DNA from 2 places in the Vibrio owensii genome. Region 1 is predicted to be linked to the other one. Evidence: riboswitches for the same ligand, from Rfam matches in the RefSeq annotation. Region 1 holds a riboswitch; the other holds the start of a gene.
What was found. A riboswitch is a leader RNA that binds a small molecule or an ion and turns the genes downstream of it on or off. The one in region 1 is predicted to bind cyclic di-GMP.
Positions count from the first base shown of each region.

Region 2: it holds a riboswitch for cyclic di-GMP, as region 1 does, so the genes downstream of both, A9237_RS25615 (hypothetical protein) here and A9237_RS03180 (TfoX/Sxy family DNA transformation protein) in region 1, are expected to answer to the same signal.

Region 1 covers NZ_CP019959.1:726,959-735,714, forward strand. The annotation lists gene mukF (chromosome partition protein MukF) at 1-1,038, opposite strand, end outside; gene cmoM (tRNA uridine 5-oxyacetic acid(34) methyltransferase CmoM) at 1,041-1,832, opposite strand; gene elyC (envelope biogenesis factor ElyC) at 1,947-2,753, shown strand; gene torR (two-component system response regulator TorR) at 2,869-3,582, opposite strand; gene torD (molecular chaperone TorD) at 3,816-4,463, shown strand; gene purR (HTH-type transcriptional repressor PurR) at 4,908-5,912, shown strand; cyclic di-GMP riboswitch class I at 6,198-6,287, shown strand; gene A9237_RS03180 (TfoX/Sxy family DNA transformation protein) at 6,404-6,994, shown strand; gene A9237_RS03185 (TVP38/TMEM64 family protein) at 7,115-7,804, shown strand; gene A9237_RS03190 (putative signal transducing protein) at 7,804-8,121, shown strand; gene A9237_RS03195 (alpha/beta fold hydrolase) at 8,159-8,756, opposite strand, start outside.
Region 2 covers NZ_CP019960.1:2,049,223-2,057,978, forward strand. The annotation lists gene A9237_RS25610 (aldo/keto reductase) at 1-656, opposite strand, end outside; cyclic di-GMP riboswitch class I at 1,066-1,161, shown strand; gene A9237_RS25615 (hypothetical protein) at 1,177-1,776, shown strand; gene A9237_RS25620 (hypothetical protein) at 1,860-2,162, opposite strand; gene A9237_RS25625 (NAD(P)H-dependent oxidoreductase) at 2,213-2,881, opposite strand; gene A9237_RS25630 (ankyrin repeat domain-containing protein) at 2,881-3,828, opposite strand; gene A9237_RS25635 (LysR family transcriptional regulator) at 3,934-4,836, shown strand; gene A9237_RS25640 (DUF3297 family protein) at 4,932-5,177, shown strand; gene A9237_RS25645 (ABC transporter ATP-binding protein) at 5,404-6,114, shown strand; gene A9237_RS25650 (ABC transporter permease) at 6,101-8,611, shown strand; gene A9237_RS25655 (lipocalin-like domain-containing protein) at 8,611-8,756, shown strand, end outside.

The sequences.
Region 1 (8,756 bases):
TTGACCCGTTACCTCGTCATCACGCAGTACTAGGGCTTCATCACGAAGGTCAGAAAGCCTTTCCGCATCTGCATAAGTCAGATACCAAGGCGCATCGAAGTAATCTTTGACGGATTGACGCAGACGCGAGCTAAACGCACGGTTCTTATCCATATCAATGGCAGTACGGATAAACTTGTGTACGTGTCGGTCGTAACCAATCCAGAGGTCGATCGCTTGCTGGCCCCAGCTTGTGATTCGGTCCAGCTTCATTTGTAGACCAAACAAGGCTTCTTCGATAAACTCAAGCTCAGGATCACCGTAAACAATTTCTTGAATATCTAGGATCTGAGTTTGCAGCTCATCACTGGCAGCTTGCAGCGTATCTTGAAGTTCACGCAACGTGCTTGATGTTTCTGACAGTAGCGCTTCACAGTTGTTGATCGCTTCACGCCAGTCTTTATTAAGTAGATCAGCAATCTGTTGTTTTACAGACTGTTGCTGCTCATCCATCACACGTTGGTTAAGGTCGATTTGATCGAAGATCTCGCCTACAGAATATTTCAAAATTCCGTAAACGTTTTTCTTCCAGTGGCCCGGAGTGCCACCCTTTTGTGCCGCTTCAATCGCTTTTGCCATTTCATCCGCTACCATCGATAGCTGGATAGAAAGACGCAGTTTCGAGAACTCGCGATGACGCACGTAGTAGTCGGTAATTCCTATCGCTAATGGCGACAAGCGGTAAATGCTCGCTCCGTCAGTAATCTCACTGACAAAACGGCTCATAAGACGCTGCTTAACCATCTCGTTGATGGCATTGTTCGCACGGAAAGCCGAAGCTTCGCCGGTCTCATCAAAAAGTCGAGTGACGATGGCAAATGCGTCGTGCAGTTCACCTTCACCCAATTCTTCATCGAACCTTTCATTACTTAGTACAGCGATGGCAATCAAAAATGCCAATCGCTCAGTGGTCAGGTTCAACGAGAAATCGTGCTGCTTAACCCAGCCAACCAACTCATCGATTGGTTGCTCTGCAGCATTGAGAGTCATCTCACTCATCGTTATTCCTGTTTATCGTTCTTCTTAGCCCACACGTGTATGTAGCGGCCTAATGAGAGGTATGGCTCTTGTCGACAAAGTTGTTTTTCTAGCGCCAACACATCTTCAAACTCGTAATCGCCCATGTATTGCATATTACCTATGTAATCACTGAAGGAACGAATACCAGATTTGCCACAAATACTAAAACCAGAATCTTCTATCCATTGATAGACCTCTTCGGGTTTTAGGCCTTTCTGTGGCTGTAGTTTAAATCTTTTCCGGTGAGGCATGCCGTCTAAAATATGAGGAATGTTGCCACAAACCACATTTTTATAGACTAAGCCGTGGTGGTTATAGAACATAACCGAAGCAATGCCCCCCGGCTTGACCTGTTCCAAAACGGTCTCGAGTGCGGTTTTCGGGTCGACCAACCACTCCATGACGGCATGAAACATGACAAGGTCCACCTGCGTTTCCATATGGTCACCAATGGATTGGACAGGTGAATGAATCAGGCGATACTGCTCAAGCAAACCGTTTTTTTCAATATCCTGCTTTGCTAGTTGCAGCATTTCCGAAGATAGATCACATAAAGCGACATGATGTCCGAGCTTAGCAAGCTTTTGCGACAATTGTGCTAACCCACCACCCGCATCAAGGACTTGCAGGGCTTGATGGTCGGCGTCTAATTCACTTAGAATCTGTAGAAAATCTTCCCACACAATGATTTGGCGGATCTCCCCTTTATCGGAGCCGTAAATATTTTTTGCAAATTTGTGGGCGATATCGTCGAAATTGCGGTCTTCTGTCACTTCTGCTGAGTTATCATAACGGATTGTGCCGCTATTCTGTCACAAGGAAAGCAGGAATAAAGAGGGTTATCCTCATTTTTATTATCAATTGATGTTTTTTCGGACTATTTATGTATGTTTGAGCTGAAAAAAGTTATGTCAGCCTTGTTGATGCCTCTTCCGGCATTGCTAATCATAGGCTTGTTAGGTCTTGCTCTCATTAGTTTTACCACCAAACGTAAAACTGGCTGCTTTGTTGTTCTATTCTCTTTTGTCGGCATTTTTCTCGTTGCCTTCCAACCTGTTTCAACTAAGCTACTGATGCCGCTAGAGCGCGAGTACAAAGCGTTTTTACCCGTTTCTGGTACCGTCGACTATGTCATGGTTCTTGGTAATGGCCATGTGGTGGACGATGAGATCCCACCGACCTCTCAATTAAGTCGCACAGCACTGATGCGACTCACCGAGGGCATTCGTATTTTGCGCATGTACCCAGGTGCGAAGTTAATCCTGTCTGGTTATGCAGGTGGTTCTGAAATTAGCCATGCTCGTATGATGGCAAACGTCGCGCTTTCTCTTGGCGTTGCTAAATCCGATATTATTTTATTGGAAGACGCCAAAGATACGTGGGAAGAAGCTCGCCAAGCAGCCGCGTTTGTTAAGCAAAAAGACATCGTGCTCGTAACTTCGGCGAGCCACATGAAACGTGCTTTGTATGAGTTCAACGCTGCGGGTATTAAACCCATCCCTGCACCAACGAACTTTATGGCGATTGATGACATCGAGCAGCCATGGCAAAAGTACGCACCGAAAGCTCGTTACTTAGAGCAAACCGAACTGTACTGGCATGAGTATCTTGGTGGGTTATGGCAGAAACTGCGTGACAACGTAGGACAAACGCCAATGGTTGAAATAGAAGAGCCTGAAGTCGCACAACCTTAATTGCTGCCTAGCAAGAACGTTGTCGCTGATAAAACTTATCGTTAGATTGTCTTAACTGAAATCACAGACACAAAAAAGGAGAGCCGATGCTCTCCTTTTTCTTTATTGCGATGATTTAGTCACCTGCAAACATGTAGCCTTCACCGTGAACGGTCACAAAGATTTGTGGGTTCTTTGGATCAAACTCCATCTTAGCGCGCATGCGTCGAATCAGTACATCGATAGTACGATCGTTTGGCGCATCCACTCGGTGGCTGATCATATTCAAAATACGCTCGCGGCTTAGTACCTGATTCGGGTACGAAGACAGTGCCACCAATAGCTCATATTCCGCTTTGGTTAGTTTCACTGGCTCACCGTTACGGCTCAGAGCACGACGTTGAATATCAAACGTCCACTCACCGAAGCGCACAATGTGTTCTTCATTAGTGTCGTTCGCTGTTTTTTGCGAACCGCTACGTGCCGCCGAAATGCGCCACAGCAAGTTCTTAACGCGAACCAATAATTCCCTTAGTTCAAAAGGCTTTGTCACATAATCGTCTGCGCCCATTTCTAGGCCAACGATTTTGTCAATGCTATCCGTGCGTCCTGTCACTAATATGATGCCGATATCTGATTGGCTGCGTAATTCACGCGTAAGCATAAGGCCATCTTCGCCAGGCAAATTAATATCCAACATGATCAGGTCTACATCGCCACTTTGAAGCACTTCGCGCATTTCTGCCCCGCTCTCTGCTTCACTAACTTTGTAGCCTTCATTTTGGAAATAGCCCGCAAGCTTACTACGAGTTACTACATCATCTTCTACGACTAATACGTGATAGCTCATTTACACCACTTTCTGTCTTTTTTATTTTCCAAGACGTATTCTATTCATAACTAGTAACATTTCTAGTCATAGATACATTAAAAAGCAAGATTTTGCGTTTTTATTGATTCAAAGCAAGCTTATTTACAGCCATTCATAAACGCGCATATTTTCCCATAATGGATAACAATTATAGTTACTGCTATTCATCTTAATTGTTTACACTTAGGGGATAACCATTTAGGAGCAAAAAAATGCAAGAAGTGAAAGCTTTTAACGAGAAACGCGCAGAAATCTATTGGTGGTTTTCTAGCCTGTTCGCAAAAGAACTGACAGAGAAAGAACTAGAAAGCTACCACAGTGTTGAAATTCGAAGCTTTTTGGCTGGCCTTGGTGAAAATGAGTCATTAAAACCAGCTGTGGATACCCTTGTTGATGCACTTAACCGCCTACAAGATCGTGAAGACGCGCAACTTGAGTTGGCTGCAGACTTTTGTGAGCTTTTCCTTAAGACAGAAAAGCACGGTGCGCTGCCTTATGCCTCTATGTACATCGGCCAATCTGGTCTGCTAAACGACAAGCCAGCAGAAGAGATGGAAAAACTGATGGCAGAGTTTGGCGTGCAAGTTGATGAAAACCTGAAAGAGCCAGCTGACCACCTAGCGGTAGAGTTGGATTTCTTGGGTAATATGATTATTCGCTCTAACGAACTAGAGCAAGAAAAGCATATGGAAGAAGCGTTCGAAAAGCAGAACGATTTCATCCAACAGCATCTTTTGACTTGGCTACCTCAGTTTGCCGCTAAATGTAAGCAGTTCGACGAATTTGGCTTCTATGTTAGCGTTGCGCAACTATTAATTGCATTTTGTAAACTGGACAGCACCTACCTTCTTGGTGAATAATTGCCGCCTATTTTAGGGAGCCTGCTATTTAGGCTCCCTATTTTATTCGTTTAGTTTTAATCTGGCTTAAAGAAACCCAACCAATTTAGCCGTGAAAATGTGACCTCAAGGGCACAAAACAACCGCTGAAAATATTGCCAGCCTGCCCACATCAGTCTAAAATGTGAGCGCAAACGATTAAATATGATTTATATGTAAACCGCTGAAATATAGCGGTTTTTGTGTTTTCTTAACATGATTGCTGACTAATTCCTCACTTATAAAAGAAGGGAATATGAGTCTCAGCAACAAATGTTGCTACAAATCTTTTTATACCGATTCGGAACAACCACTGCCAAATATCTCAGCAATGCCCTTTCTTGCAGTTGCTCGGTTTGTGCAAGACCCTAAGCGTATGGTTGTCTTCACTCACGGTATTCAGTAGCTCGATACAGGACATCATTTATGGCCACTATTAAAGACGTTGCTCGCTTAGCCGGCGTTTCTACCACAACGGTTTCGCACGTAATTAACAAAACTCGCTTTGTTGCAGAAGCAACCCAAGAAAAAGTAATGAAAGCGGTTGATGAACTAAATTACGCGCCAAGCGCCGTTGCTCGTAGCTTGAAGTGCAACTCTACTCGTACTATCGGTATGTTAGTTACTCAATCAACCAACCTATTCTTCTCTGAAGTCATCGATGGTGTTGAGAGTTACTGTTACCGTCAAGGTTACACTCTAATTCTTTGTAACACGGGCGGTATCTACGAGAAGCAACGTGACTACATCCGCATGCTAGCTGAGAAACGCGTAGATGGCATCCTAGTAATGTGTTCTGACTTGACGGAAGAGCTAAAAGAGATGCTAGACCGCCATTCTGACATTCCAAAAGTTGTGATGGACTGGGGCCCTGAGAGCTCACAGGCAGATAAGATCATCGATAACTCGGAAGAAGGCGGCTACATCGCGACGAAATACCTGATCGATAACGGTCACACTGACATCGCATGTTTGAGCGGTCATTTTGAAAAAGCGGCGTGCCAAGAGCGTATCGCTGGTTACCGCCGAGCGATGGCGGAAGCAAACCTAACGGTTAACGAAGATTGGGTTCTTGAAGGTAACTTTGAGTGTGATACTGCTGTACTGGCGGCAGATAACATCACTGCAATGGAAAAACGCCCAACGGCTGTCTTCTGCTTTAACGACACAATGGCGCTAGGCTTAATGAGCCGCTTGCAGCAAAACGGTATCAAAGTACCGGATGATGTATCCGTGATCGGTTACGACAACATTGAGCTTGCAGAATACTTTTCTCCACCGCTAACGACTATCCACCAACCAAAACGTCGTGTGGGTAAAAACGCATTTGAGATCCTTTTGGAGCGCATCAAAGACAAAGAACACGAGAAACGTGTGTTCGAGATGCAACCAGAGATCGTTGTTCGCAACACGGTTAAGAAACTAAACTAACCTCATCTGCGAACTCATTTTACAAAGCGCTCTTATGGGCGCTTTTTTAATGCCTAAAAATAACTTTCCCTTAATATTTCAGTTCAAGAATACAACCTTAAACTTCGATAAGTTGCTGTTTTAATTAAGGTGTAGTCCATTTCCTACATCAAGCTTTTGTATGACAAGTAGATGCTCAGCAATATGAAACAAAACACATCAATTTAACGCTATTAACTGAACCAAGATCACACTTTTATATTTGAAACGTGATGTTAATTCAATATACGAAGTATTCTCAAAGAGTCACGCACAGGGCAAACCATTCGAAAGGGTGGGACGCAAAGCCTCCGGCCTGAACCATCTTATTAGATGGAAGGTAGCGGGGTTACCGATGGCAAATATGCATTAAGTGAGTTTACCCTTTAATGACATTGTGTCTGCATGCATTTGCTAATCTCTCGGACCTGATTTTTGGTGGCGTAATATTAATTACACCGAGATAACACATCATGGATAAACCGATACTCAAAGACTCAATGAAGCTGTTTGAGGCACTTGGTAATATCAAGTCGCGCTCAATGTTTGGCGGCTTTGGGCTCTTCGCCGATGAAACGATGTTTGCACTAGTTGTGAACAATCAACTTCATATACGAGCTGACCAACAAACTTCATCTGACTTCGAGACTCAAGGATTAAAACCGTACGTCTACAAGAAACGTGGTTTCCCAGTTGTTACGAAATACTACGCTATTTCTGATGATCTATGGGATTCGACCGATCGCTTGATTGAAGTTGCAAAGCAATCTCTAGAGACTGCTAAGCAAGAGAAAAAACAGCAAGCGAGCACCAAACCTAACCGATTGAAAGACCTTCCTAATCTACGCCTTGCAACTGAACGTATGCTGAAGAAAGCAGGCATTGACTCTGTCGAGCAACTAGAAGAAGAAGGTGCCCTAAACGCTTATAAAGCAATCCAAGATACGCATGCCTCTACGGTAAGCCTTGAATTGTTGTGGGCGCTTGAAGGCGCTATCAACGGAACACATTGGAGCGTCGTACCTCAGTCTCGCCGGGAAGAGTTGATGAGTGCTCTCTCGTAGAGCAATCATTTCAGCATGACATTGAGTAAAAACCGCAGTTTTCACACTGCGGTTTTTTTTTGAAATTTTTTCTTACTCCATTCTGTCTTATTATTTAAGAAGCCAAACGGAGCCATTGATATGAATAAGAAACTGATTTTAGGACTGATCCTACTCGCGACCATCATCTTTTTAGGTGTCAACTTCGGTCAATATTTAACGCTAGAAAACGCAAAAGCACAGCAACAAGCGTTAAACAGTTTCATTGACCAAAACTTCGTGTTTGCCGCCGCTACCTATTTCTTTGCTTATATTGCTATCACCGCCTTTTCTATTCCTGGAGCTGCGGTTGTAACGCTTTTGGGTGCCGCCTTGTTTGGTTTTTGGACGAGTTTACTTTTAGTGTCTTTTGCCAGCACAATCGGTGCAACCATTGCGTTTTTAAGCAGCCGTTACCTGTTGCGTGAATGGGTACAAAGCAAGTTCGGTAATAAGTTAAATGCCATTAACCAAGGTGTAGAAAAAGACGGCGCTTTTTACCTTTTCTCTCTACGTTTAATTCCGGTATTTCCGTTTTTCTTGATCAACTTGCTGATGGGGCTAACACCAATGTCAGTCGCACGATTCTACCTAACCAGCCAAATCGGTATGTTGCCAGGTACTGCCGTCTACCTAAATGCAGGTACACAGCTCGCCACTATCGACAGTCTTTCAGGAATTGTGTCACCAACCGTATTAGCGTCGTTTGCTCTGCTCGGCTTGTTCCCAATCATCGCAAAATGGGTTATGAATAAAGTTCGTCCAGCCCAAGTTCAAAACGGAAATGCTTAATGAAGATATACATCGCTAAAAATCCTGCAGAAGCTCATATCGTCTGTGAGCTTCTCAAAACCGAACAGATAGCTTGTGAAGTAAGAGGTGAGGGAATGTTCGCCTTAAAAGGTGAGTTGCCATTTAGCGATGATACAGACCCGTATGTTTGGCTTTTACATCCGGAGCAGAAACTAAAAGCATCTACCATTGTTGAAGATTATCTCCAACAAGCGGAATTGACTTATCAAGACTGGCAGTGCCCGCAGTGTTCAGAACAAAACGAAGGCCAGTTTGGTGCGTGTTGGCAATGTGGATATCAAATAGGGGAGCCATAACGGCTCCCCTACTCTTTTGAAATCTTCAATAAATGCGTTAAGCCGCTAGACTCTGCTGCTTAATGAACTCGATGGAATGTTGGTTAAAGTCATCGGGCCTTTCTACATTACACACATGGCCACAATCTGGTATTTCTCTCAGTACGCTCAACTTATGCACCGCGACCATTTCTTTCACTGGCTTGATGAACATGTAGTCTCGGTCCCCCATCAAATACAGCGTCGGAATCGGTAGTTCACGATCTTTGAAATATCTCATCAATGGGTTCACATCTGCAGCCAAAGTAAACCAACGCTTAAATTCTTTTTGGCATAGCTTCTTGGCTTCGCGAATAAACAAGTGCCTTGATTCACGCTGGTTCTTCTGCGGCATAACGATATAAGCAAACAACTTGTACAACCACATGTAAGGAAGAATGTGTTTACCAAGGTTCCCCAATTTCACCAGTATCTGTGAGCGAGTATTTAAACGAGTGACTGCGCCACCCAGCACCATTGAGCGAACACGGTCTGAAGCCAGTTCTGCCAAGTTACGCACAATAATAGTACCCAAGGACATACCAACAAAGTGTGCTGATTGGATCTTAAGGTGATCCAACACTTTTAAGATATCCTGAGTTACGGCGGTAAAGGTA
Region 2 (8,756 bases), on a different replicon from region 1:
ACCTGACCAGTCAGAAAACCAGCACCAAGTGGCGACCAACAAACCAGTGCTGCACCGATTTGGTTTACCGCAGGTAGGATGTCCGTTTCCGCTTCACGACGGAACAGTGAGTATTCGTATTGCACCGCCGAGATTGGGTGGATTTCATTAGCGCGCAACACTTGCTCCGCTGTAACGTTAGACAGACCAATCGCTTTTACTTTCCCCGCTTTCACTGCATCTGCCATTGCAGCGACCGTTTCTTCAAGCGGAATTTGTGGATCTAGGTAGTGTGCATAAAGTAGGTCGATTTGTTCCACACCCAAACGCTCTAGACTGTTATCAATCGCACGAGCAACATACTCTTTAGTGCCATTGATGGTTAAAGGGAATCCCCAGCCAGTATCTAGCGTGCTACCTACTTGGTCTTCTTCAAACACGATGCCAAATTTAGTCGCAATAAACGCTTTTTGATTGGTTTGCGCGATGGCTTTTTTGATCAAATCTTCGTTGTGCCCTGCACCGTAAGCGTCAGCTGTGTCGATCATCATGCCTTGTTCAATAGCATGAACCAGAGTTTGCACCGCCACTGCGTCATCACTCTCACCGTAATAGCCCTCAAGACCCATTGCGCCGTAACCGATTTGTTTGATTGCTGCAAAGTTGCTATTTGACATGATTCTTCTCCAATTCTCTTGCTGCTGACCTCAGCAACAAAACGCGATTTGTGTGTGTTTCGAGTCACCTCGATTGCTTGGTAATAAGATTAGCAACGCATGGAGAAGGAGGATTGAAGATTGTTGCCTGAAGATTTGTACTTTATTGCTAACTGCCTGAAATGGTGTCAGAGCGAGAGCAAGTTTAAGCTCAAAAACACGTTAAAACTTCTTCGTCAGTATAATTTTAACATTTTTATTAATAGTTATATCACATTGATTTTTAACATTTAAAATACCCATACATAGCGTGAGCAAGCACCCAAAACAAACAGTATGCATACTCCATAAAAGCGATATTTCAGTCCATTTCATTGCGCATACATTAATTAATCCTAAAGTAGTAGATGCGATATGACACACATATCAATAACTTCATTGCCAAACTCATCGTGAGGTGAGGACGGAAAGCCACGGGTCTTATCTGTTCAAGATAAAAAGGAATTAAGACAGCCGGGTTGCGGAACTTGGAATCCGAAAAATGAAAAATTCAATCACTACAATCGTCATTTCATCACTCTTCCTATCGACAAATGCCTTCGCACTTCAAGGCAAAAATTTTGACTCCATCCACGACGCAAACAACGCTGCAGGTGCTCGTGTGGGCTGGGATGTCGAATCTGATGGCGGCTTGGTTTTAAAAGGCGATAACAACATGGAATCGACCTTAACCGTTTCAAATACTCGTGACGCTGGCGGAGCGAAAGCCCCCGTTTTAAAAGTACAAGGCAGAAACGAGAAAAGAGCACTCAACGAAGCACTTCCAATACTCAGCGTTGAGAGCATCGAAAACCAAGCTGGTATTGAACTGACGCGCGGTTCAATGAAGCGCGATGCAAAACTGGGTTGGTCGATCATCTATGACGGCAAAGATAAAAGTGACCTGATTCTACGAGAAGTACGCGGTAGCGGTAACTGGATTGTCACTTCTTTCTACAAGCTTGAAAGCAAAATGCTGCAAGATTTTGAAGGCAGCCAATTTATGGCTCAAGTGTTTGTTCCATACTGCCCAACAGACAAATATGGAAATGTAACAGTGACACCAAGAACAAAAGAGAAGTTAGCGACTTGTCCTGAGTAATCTAGCCCTTCTATAGCAGAGCACTAAAACTCAAACTACCTCAATAACAACAAAGGGTGACTTTCATGTCACCCTTTCTCTTCTTAGATACACAACATACTGCGAATGATTCGGTGTGCTTCTGCTAAATCGTCAAGACTGCCAGATGCGATCACTTCTAATGGCTTTCTGCCTTCAAAGAACACGCTTTTGCTTGCGCTGTTCATAAAGGTTTTGCGCGCTTCTGGTTGACGAAAAAGTAGCTGCAAACACTCTTCAATTGCCAAGATATGCTGCTCACGTTGCAGCGCTTCTTGTTCGTCCATATCGCTTGGTAAAATCTTGGAGATTTGGTTCTTATTCGCACCCCACATGACCAGGGTTTGATGTGTTTTTTCTGAGTTCATAGTGGACTCCAAACTAAGTTGAAAAAGCCGACTTCCGTGTGCAGAAGGAATTAGTACTGACCAATTTTAATCGAAGGTTCTTCAAAGATAGACGTCAGTCGCTGCGCATAATTTTCTAACTCAGCTTTGCGTTCGTCTTCCGTTTTTCTTGCTGGGCCAAATACCTTATGCGGCTCAAGCACAGAGAAGCCATTGAACTCAAACACACCGCGATGAACTGGACGAAGAATCGCATCTAAATCACCATTCCACCCGTCTTTAACATACAGCTCTTCTGGGCCCCCCATGGTGACACTGACCATGGCTTTTTTGCCTTTGTAAACGCCATTTTCATAGAAGCGACCGGAGCCATAGGTGCGCCCCATTGCAAACACACGATCCACCCAACCTTTGAGCATCGCTGGCATCCCAAACCACCAAAGTGGGAATTGGAAGATCACCAGATCACACCATTCGAGCTTTTGAATTTCAGCCTCAATCTCGGGGGCGAAGCCATCATTATCGGTCGCGTACATCTCTTCTAACTGTTGCTTGAAGAACTCCGGATCGTTGGTCGTCGTGAAGTTATGGCGACCCGAAACAGGATCAAAGTTCATCGCATGTAAGTCCGATGTTTTGACCTTATGCCCTGCGCCTTCTAACACTTCAATTGCCGTTTGGAACATTGCGCCGTTAAAGCTCTTCGGTTCTGGGTGCCAATAAACAACAAGTACATTCATTATTTGTTCTCCAATAATTCAACAATCTCGGCGTAGTGGTATTCTTTCGCGAGCTCGAGTGGTGTTTTGCCGTCAAAGCCTTTTAATGCCAACTCTGCTCCAGCTTCAATAAGGGCTTTCGCTGCATCGGTGTGTCCGTGCCAAACCGCGTCATGCAAAGGGGTGTAGCCGTTATTTGGCCCCTGTGCGTTTAACGTTTCATGGAATCCAGCGTAGTTAGCCAACACTCGAACCACATCAGCACGACCGTTGTAGGCGGCTTTATGCAGTGGGATCGCCTTCATGTAATGATCGGGAATGGTTTGGTCACCCCCTTTTTCCATCAATATACGTAAGCTCTGGGTATGGCCATCACGTGCGGCAACCATTACTGCCGTATGTTCGTCATTCCCCGATGCATTGACTGGTGATGCTACATTGAGTGTCGACCAGTCCTGCAAAGCGTCAAGCGCCGCTGCCATTTGCTCATCGCTAGATTGCACGTCTGTCACAACTTGATAAGCAGCCAATTGGGCTTGTTTAGCTGCGAATTTTTGTTGGTAGTCGGCGAATATGTCCTCCATGTCTTTGGCTTGGTGCTGACCAAAAACATCACCTCGGCTCGCGCCAAAGTCGACGAGTTGTGCAGCTTTTGCTCCGAAGGTAGAGACAATCTCGGTGTTCACATCTGGTTGAGCGAGCAGCACTTTCACTATGTCTGGTTTACGATGCCAAACCGCCACCATCAAAGGTGTCACACCATGCTTTGGTGTTTGAAGATTGATAAACGCGCCCGATTCCAACAACTTGCTTACCCACTGCGTTGAGCTTTGTTGAGCAGCAATATGCAGTGGTGCGTTTCCCATCACAGGATCGAGTTGGTTTACGTCTGCACCCTGTTCAATCAATCCAACAAACTGCTCATAGTGATTATCGACAATGCTTTGGTGTAATGCTGGTAAGTTCATGATGACCCCGTTGCTGCTGCGTTTTGCTTCAATGGGGATAGTATTGAACAAAATTTCATTAACCTGTAGATTACAAATGGTTACTTTTAAGATGAGTAAAAGTTAATGAAATCACTTCCATCCCAACTTCCTATCTTCATTCAAGTTGCGAAAAACGGCAGCTTTGCCAAAGCAGCTCGGGCACTAGGGATCTCCGCACCAGCGGTCAGTAAAGCGATCACCAAGCTCGAAGAAGAGTGGCAAGTGAAACTGTTTTTTCGCTCATCTCACTCATTGAGTTTGACGCAAACAGGCCAACAACTTTTCGATGAGTTAACCCCTTCTTTGGAGGCGATTCAAAGCACCATTACACAGCTTTCCGATACTGAGCAAAGTTCCGGCGGAACGGTAAAAGTGAATCTACCCGCAAGCTCAATAGGGCGAGAGCATATCTTGCCGCTGGTAATCGAATTCATGGAAATCTACCCAGACGTGACCTGTGAGCTGCATTTTGATGATAGGAATGTTGATTTGGTTGAGCATGGTTTTGACCTCGGTATCGGCACAGCCATAAACCAAGATTCACGCTTGATTGCTCGTCCTTTGCTTACCCAAGATGTCGGTATCTATGCCTCTCCAGATTATTTGCAAAAGTACGGAGAGCCAAAGAGCATAGAGGCGTTAAGCCACCATAAGTGTTTACCTATTCGCTCACTCACAACTGGACGTTTCCACTACTGGCGAATCAACGAAGGGGGCAACGCAAAGCTCTATGAGCCCAGTGGTAAGCTGATCATGAATAACTTCGCCGCAGCAAAACAAGCCGCGCTGGCGGGAGCGGGGATCACCATGTTAGGCAGTTGGTTATTTAAAGAAGAATTGCGCCAGCAGACCATCGTCCCTATCTTAAAGCCTTATTGGGGAGAGCCTGCCATCATTTGGGTCTATTATTCTTCAAGGCAGTACTTACCCAATCGAGTTCGTTTGCTTATTGACTACTTGATCGAAAACATACACCGTGTTGCCTAAGGAAGGATGTCATTAAACGCGATGAGAATCCTTGAACACTCGCCTTGCACTGACTACAATGGCGCACTTTTTTTAATGACTTCAAGGTCACAAACATGACAGATACAGCTAAACCAGCTCTACCAGATCGCCTAGCGGGTAACCCACGTAGCCCATTCTTCATCAAAGAATGCTTCGAGCACCAAATCGGTATTCGTATCAACGGCCAAGAGCGTACTGACGTAGAAGAATACTGCATCAGCGAAGGTTGGGTAAAAATTGCTTCTCCTAAAGCAAAAGACCGTTTCGGTAACCCAATGCTAATCAAACTTAAAGGCGAAGTTGAAGCGTACTACGTGTAAGCTGACCACGCTGAATGTATTTGAAAGCTCGAGTCTGACTCGGGCTTTTTTAATGCCTGTCATATCCCCTACTCGTTTAATCTATTCCCTCTTCTTTTCAGTACAAGTTATTAAGAAATCGATGTAAATCGCTGTTTTTATCTGATTGTTGTCTAAAGTTTCTAGAGAACTAACTGCAATAGCCATTGCCAAAAGAAACGACACCTTTTTAATACAGGGAGAGGAAATGGAAAGCCCACTTGTCACACTCAAACACGCCAGCAAAAGCTTTGTTGATGGCAAAGAGACACATCGCGTGTTGGAAGGCGTCGACTTTACGTTGAACACAGGAGCGAGTGTTGCGCTGACGGGCGCCAGTGGTAGCGGCAAAAGTACCCTACTCAATGTCATCGCTGGCTTTGAGCCGCTTTCCGAAGGTGAGTTGTGGTTAGATGGCGATAACACGGCGGCTTGGAAAGACCCACAATGGAGCCGATTTCGACACCAAAAACTCGGTGTTATCTTCCAGCAATTCAACCTATTAACGCCACTCAACGTGCAGCAAAACATCGCCTTCCCTCTGCATTTGAATCAACAGAAATGGAATGACTGGTGCGATTATTTGGTCGAGACTCTGGGCATCAGCCAACTGCTCGATAGACATGTTTCTGCCCTTTCCGGTGGTCAACAACAACGAGTCGCTATTGCGCGCGCCATAGCACACAAACCTAAACTGCTACTTGCTGATGAACCCACAGGTAACCTCGACCAAAAAGCGGGGTTAGAAGTGATGAAGCTACTCAGTGAAATCACCACCCAAGGCAATACGGCAGTGCTGTTAGTCACCCACAGCCCTGAATGCGCTGAGTTTATGAAAACACGGCTGCGATTAGATAATAGTCAGCTACAGAACAGTCATCACCAAAACAAACATGAGCTTCGCCATGAAGCAAGCTAAGCAACCAAATACCAGATTCACTCATACTCGACTCGCCCTGAATCTATTTGCAGCGCACTATCGGCAGGCGCCACTGCAAGCCGCCGCAATTCTGATCGGTATCGTGCTGGCAGTGACCTTGTTTGTTGCGGTGCAAGCCATCAACCTCAATGCCAAGCGCAGTTATGCTGAGTCTACCGAGCAGCTCAGCGCACAAGCTCAGAACTTAATTATTCCACCAGCAGGGCAAAACTATCTGCCTGAATCGCTCTACTTCGCCCTTAGACAAAACGGACTCAGTGCAGCACTACCGGTAATCGAAGGGCGAGTGAGAGACGAACAAGGGCGTCGCTGGTCAGTGCAAGGTAGCGAGTTGATTGCCGCCATCTCATCACGTTCGCGCTATTCTTCAGAAAACCAACCGAACGTCTCTTTGTTCGACAGTGCTTTGCCTTTGCCTGAGCTTTTAGCTGGCAAGCCAATCGTGATGATGAGCCAATCTCAACATCAAAACTTAGGGGAGGTAGAAACCCTAACTCTGGACGACATTCCAACCCAAGTGGTGGTGCTACCTGACGAATGGCAGTTAGGTAGCCGAATGTTGATGGACATTGGTTTTGCGCAGCAACTGCTCAATAAGCAAGGACAGCTCAGTTACATTGCGGTTTTCCAGTCAGGTGATAAAGGGAATAAAAACACGCAAGCAAAATGGCAGAACCTGATTGGCGATCAAGGGCAATGGATTGCCAATAATCAAAGCACTGACCTTGGCTCACTGACCGACAGCTTTCACCTCAATCTCACCGCAATGAGTTTACTCGCCTTTTTAGTTGGGCTGTTCATTGCCTACAACGGCGTAAAATACAGCTTGCTGAAACGCAATCGTCTGTTAGTACAAATCCAACAGGCAGGTGTTGCACCGAGCATTGTGTTCTCTGCACTGTTAGTTGAACTCACTCTTCTCGTTACCATCGGCGCTTCCCTCGGTTTTGTATTGGGCATGCAGCTCAGCCATTGGTTACACCCGACCGTGGCACTGACTCTAGAACAGCTTTATGGCGCGACACTTCTGCCCGGCACTTGGCAGTGGCAATGGTGGGCGCAAGCGCTGCTGCTCACGTTAGCCGCCACCCTATTAGCATGTTGGCAGCACTTTAAACAGCGAGTACGTCAGCCGCTTTCCTCTCATGGTGGATTTTATCAAGCGCCGGAAGCCTCTAACGAAAACCAATTGTTCGTGATAGGTGCTGCGTTGACGACTCTCGCACTCGCAGGGTTATGGCTGAGTGAGCATCACCGCTTCACCATGGCGTGGCTCGGCGTGCTTGTGGTGTCGATTCCTTTGTACCTACCCAAAACACTCAGCGTGTTAGCCAATTGGTGTGAAAAGCGCACCAGTTCTGGTTTGATGCAGTATCTGTTTGCTGAGCTACGCGAGCTGATTTCTCCGCTTTCTCTCGCCATGATGGCACTGCTACTCGCCGTTACAGCCAATATGGGGATGAACACGCTAGTTGGTAGCTTTGAATCCACCCTAAAACAGTGGTTAGAACAAAGGCTGCACGCCGATATTTACGTCAGCCCTGCCCAAGGAGAAATAGCTGATGTAGAGCGCGCGTTAGGGCAGTTCGACAAGGTTGAGACCGTCTACAAGCAATACTACGTCGACGATAATCTGCAAGGCTTACCGATTTTGCTTGGCACCAAAGACAAAGACACCTTAGAGCAAACCATGGTGTTCAAATCGCATTTGGAGAACTTCTGGCCACGCTTTTACCAAGGTGAGTTAGTCGCTATCAGTGAGCCAACCGCGGTCAAACTGGGTTTATCACTGGGTAGCGAGCTCACGCTTGATGCCGTTCCAAATAAGAACCTACTTGTGGGTGCGGTATTCCATGATTACGGCTCACCTAACGGTGAAGTCTTATTAGCACCAAAGCTATGGCAAGAGAGCGGATTTACCGACTTGCCAACAAGCCTTGGCATTAAAGTCTCGGGGGATCCACAAATCGTCTACGAGCAACTTCGCGAGCAACTGAATCTGCATCCAAGTCAGCTCTACGATCAAGCGCAAATCAAATCCATTGCATTGGATATTTTCTCGCAGACCTTCGCCATTACACGCGCACTCAACGGCGTGACTTTGATGGTCGCGGTGATTGGCTTGTTCAGTGCTTGCTTCATGTTGCTCGACGCGCGCAAAGCCGCCATTGCAAGGCTGTACGCACTTGGCGTTAGTCGTCGTAAATTAATGACCATGGTGGTCGGACAGATCGTTGCTCTGGTCAGTTTTACTCTGGTTATCGCCCTGCCCCTCGGAGCCATGGTGGGTTACGTGCTGACAGACATCGTCACCTTACGAGCTTTTGGTTGGAGCTTAAATTATCTGTGGAATTGGAGTGACGCGCTGAGCATTGCGGCGATCACCATCTTAGTGGCAGTGATCGCAACCTTGATTCCGCTGTGGCGATTGGTCAGCAAGCCTGTCGTTTCCAGTTTGCAAAGCGAGGTATTGTGATGGTTCGAATAGCAAGCACACTTACTCTATTCATGAGCAGTCTGTTCCTGTTCGGTTGTGAAGATCCCCAACAACAAAATATGGGCACGTTGCTGGGAAGCGGAGATACGCAAAGCGAGAGCAACCTATTCACACGCGTAGAAAA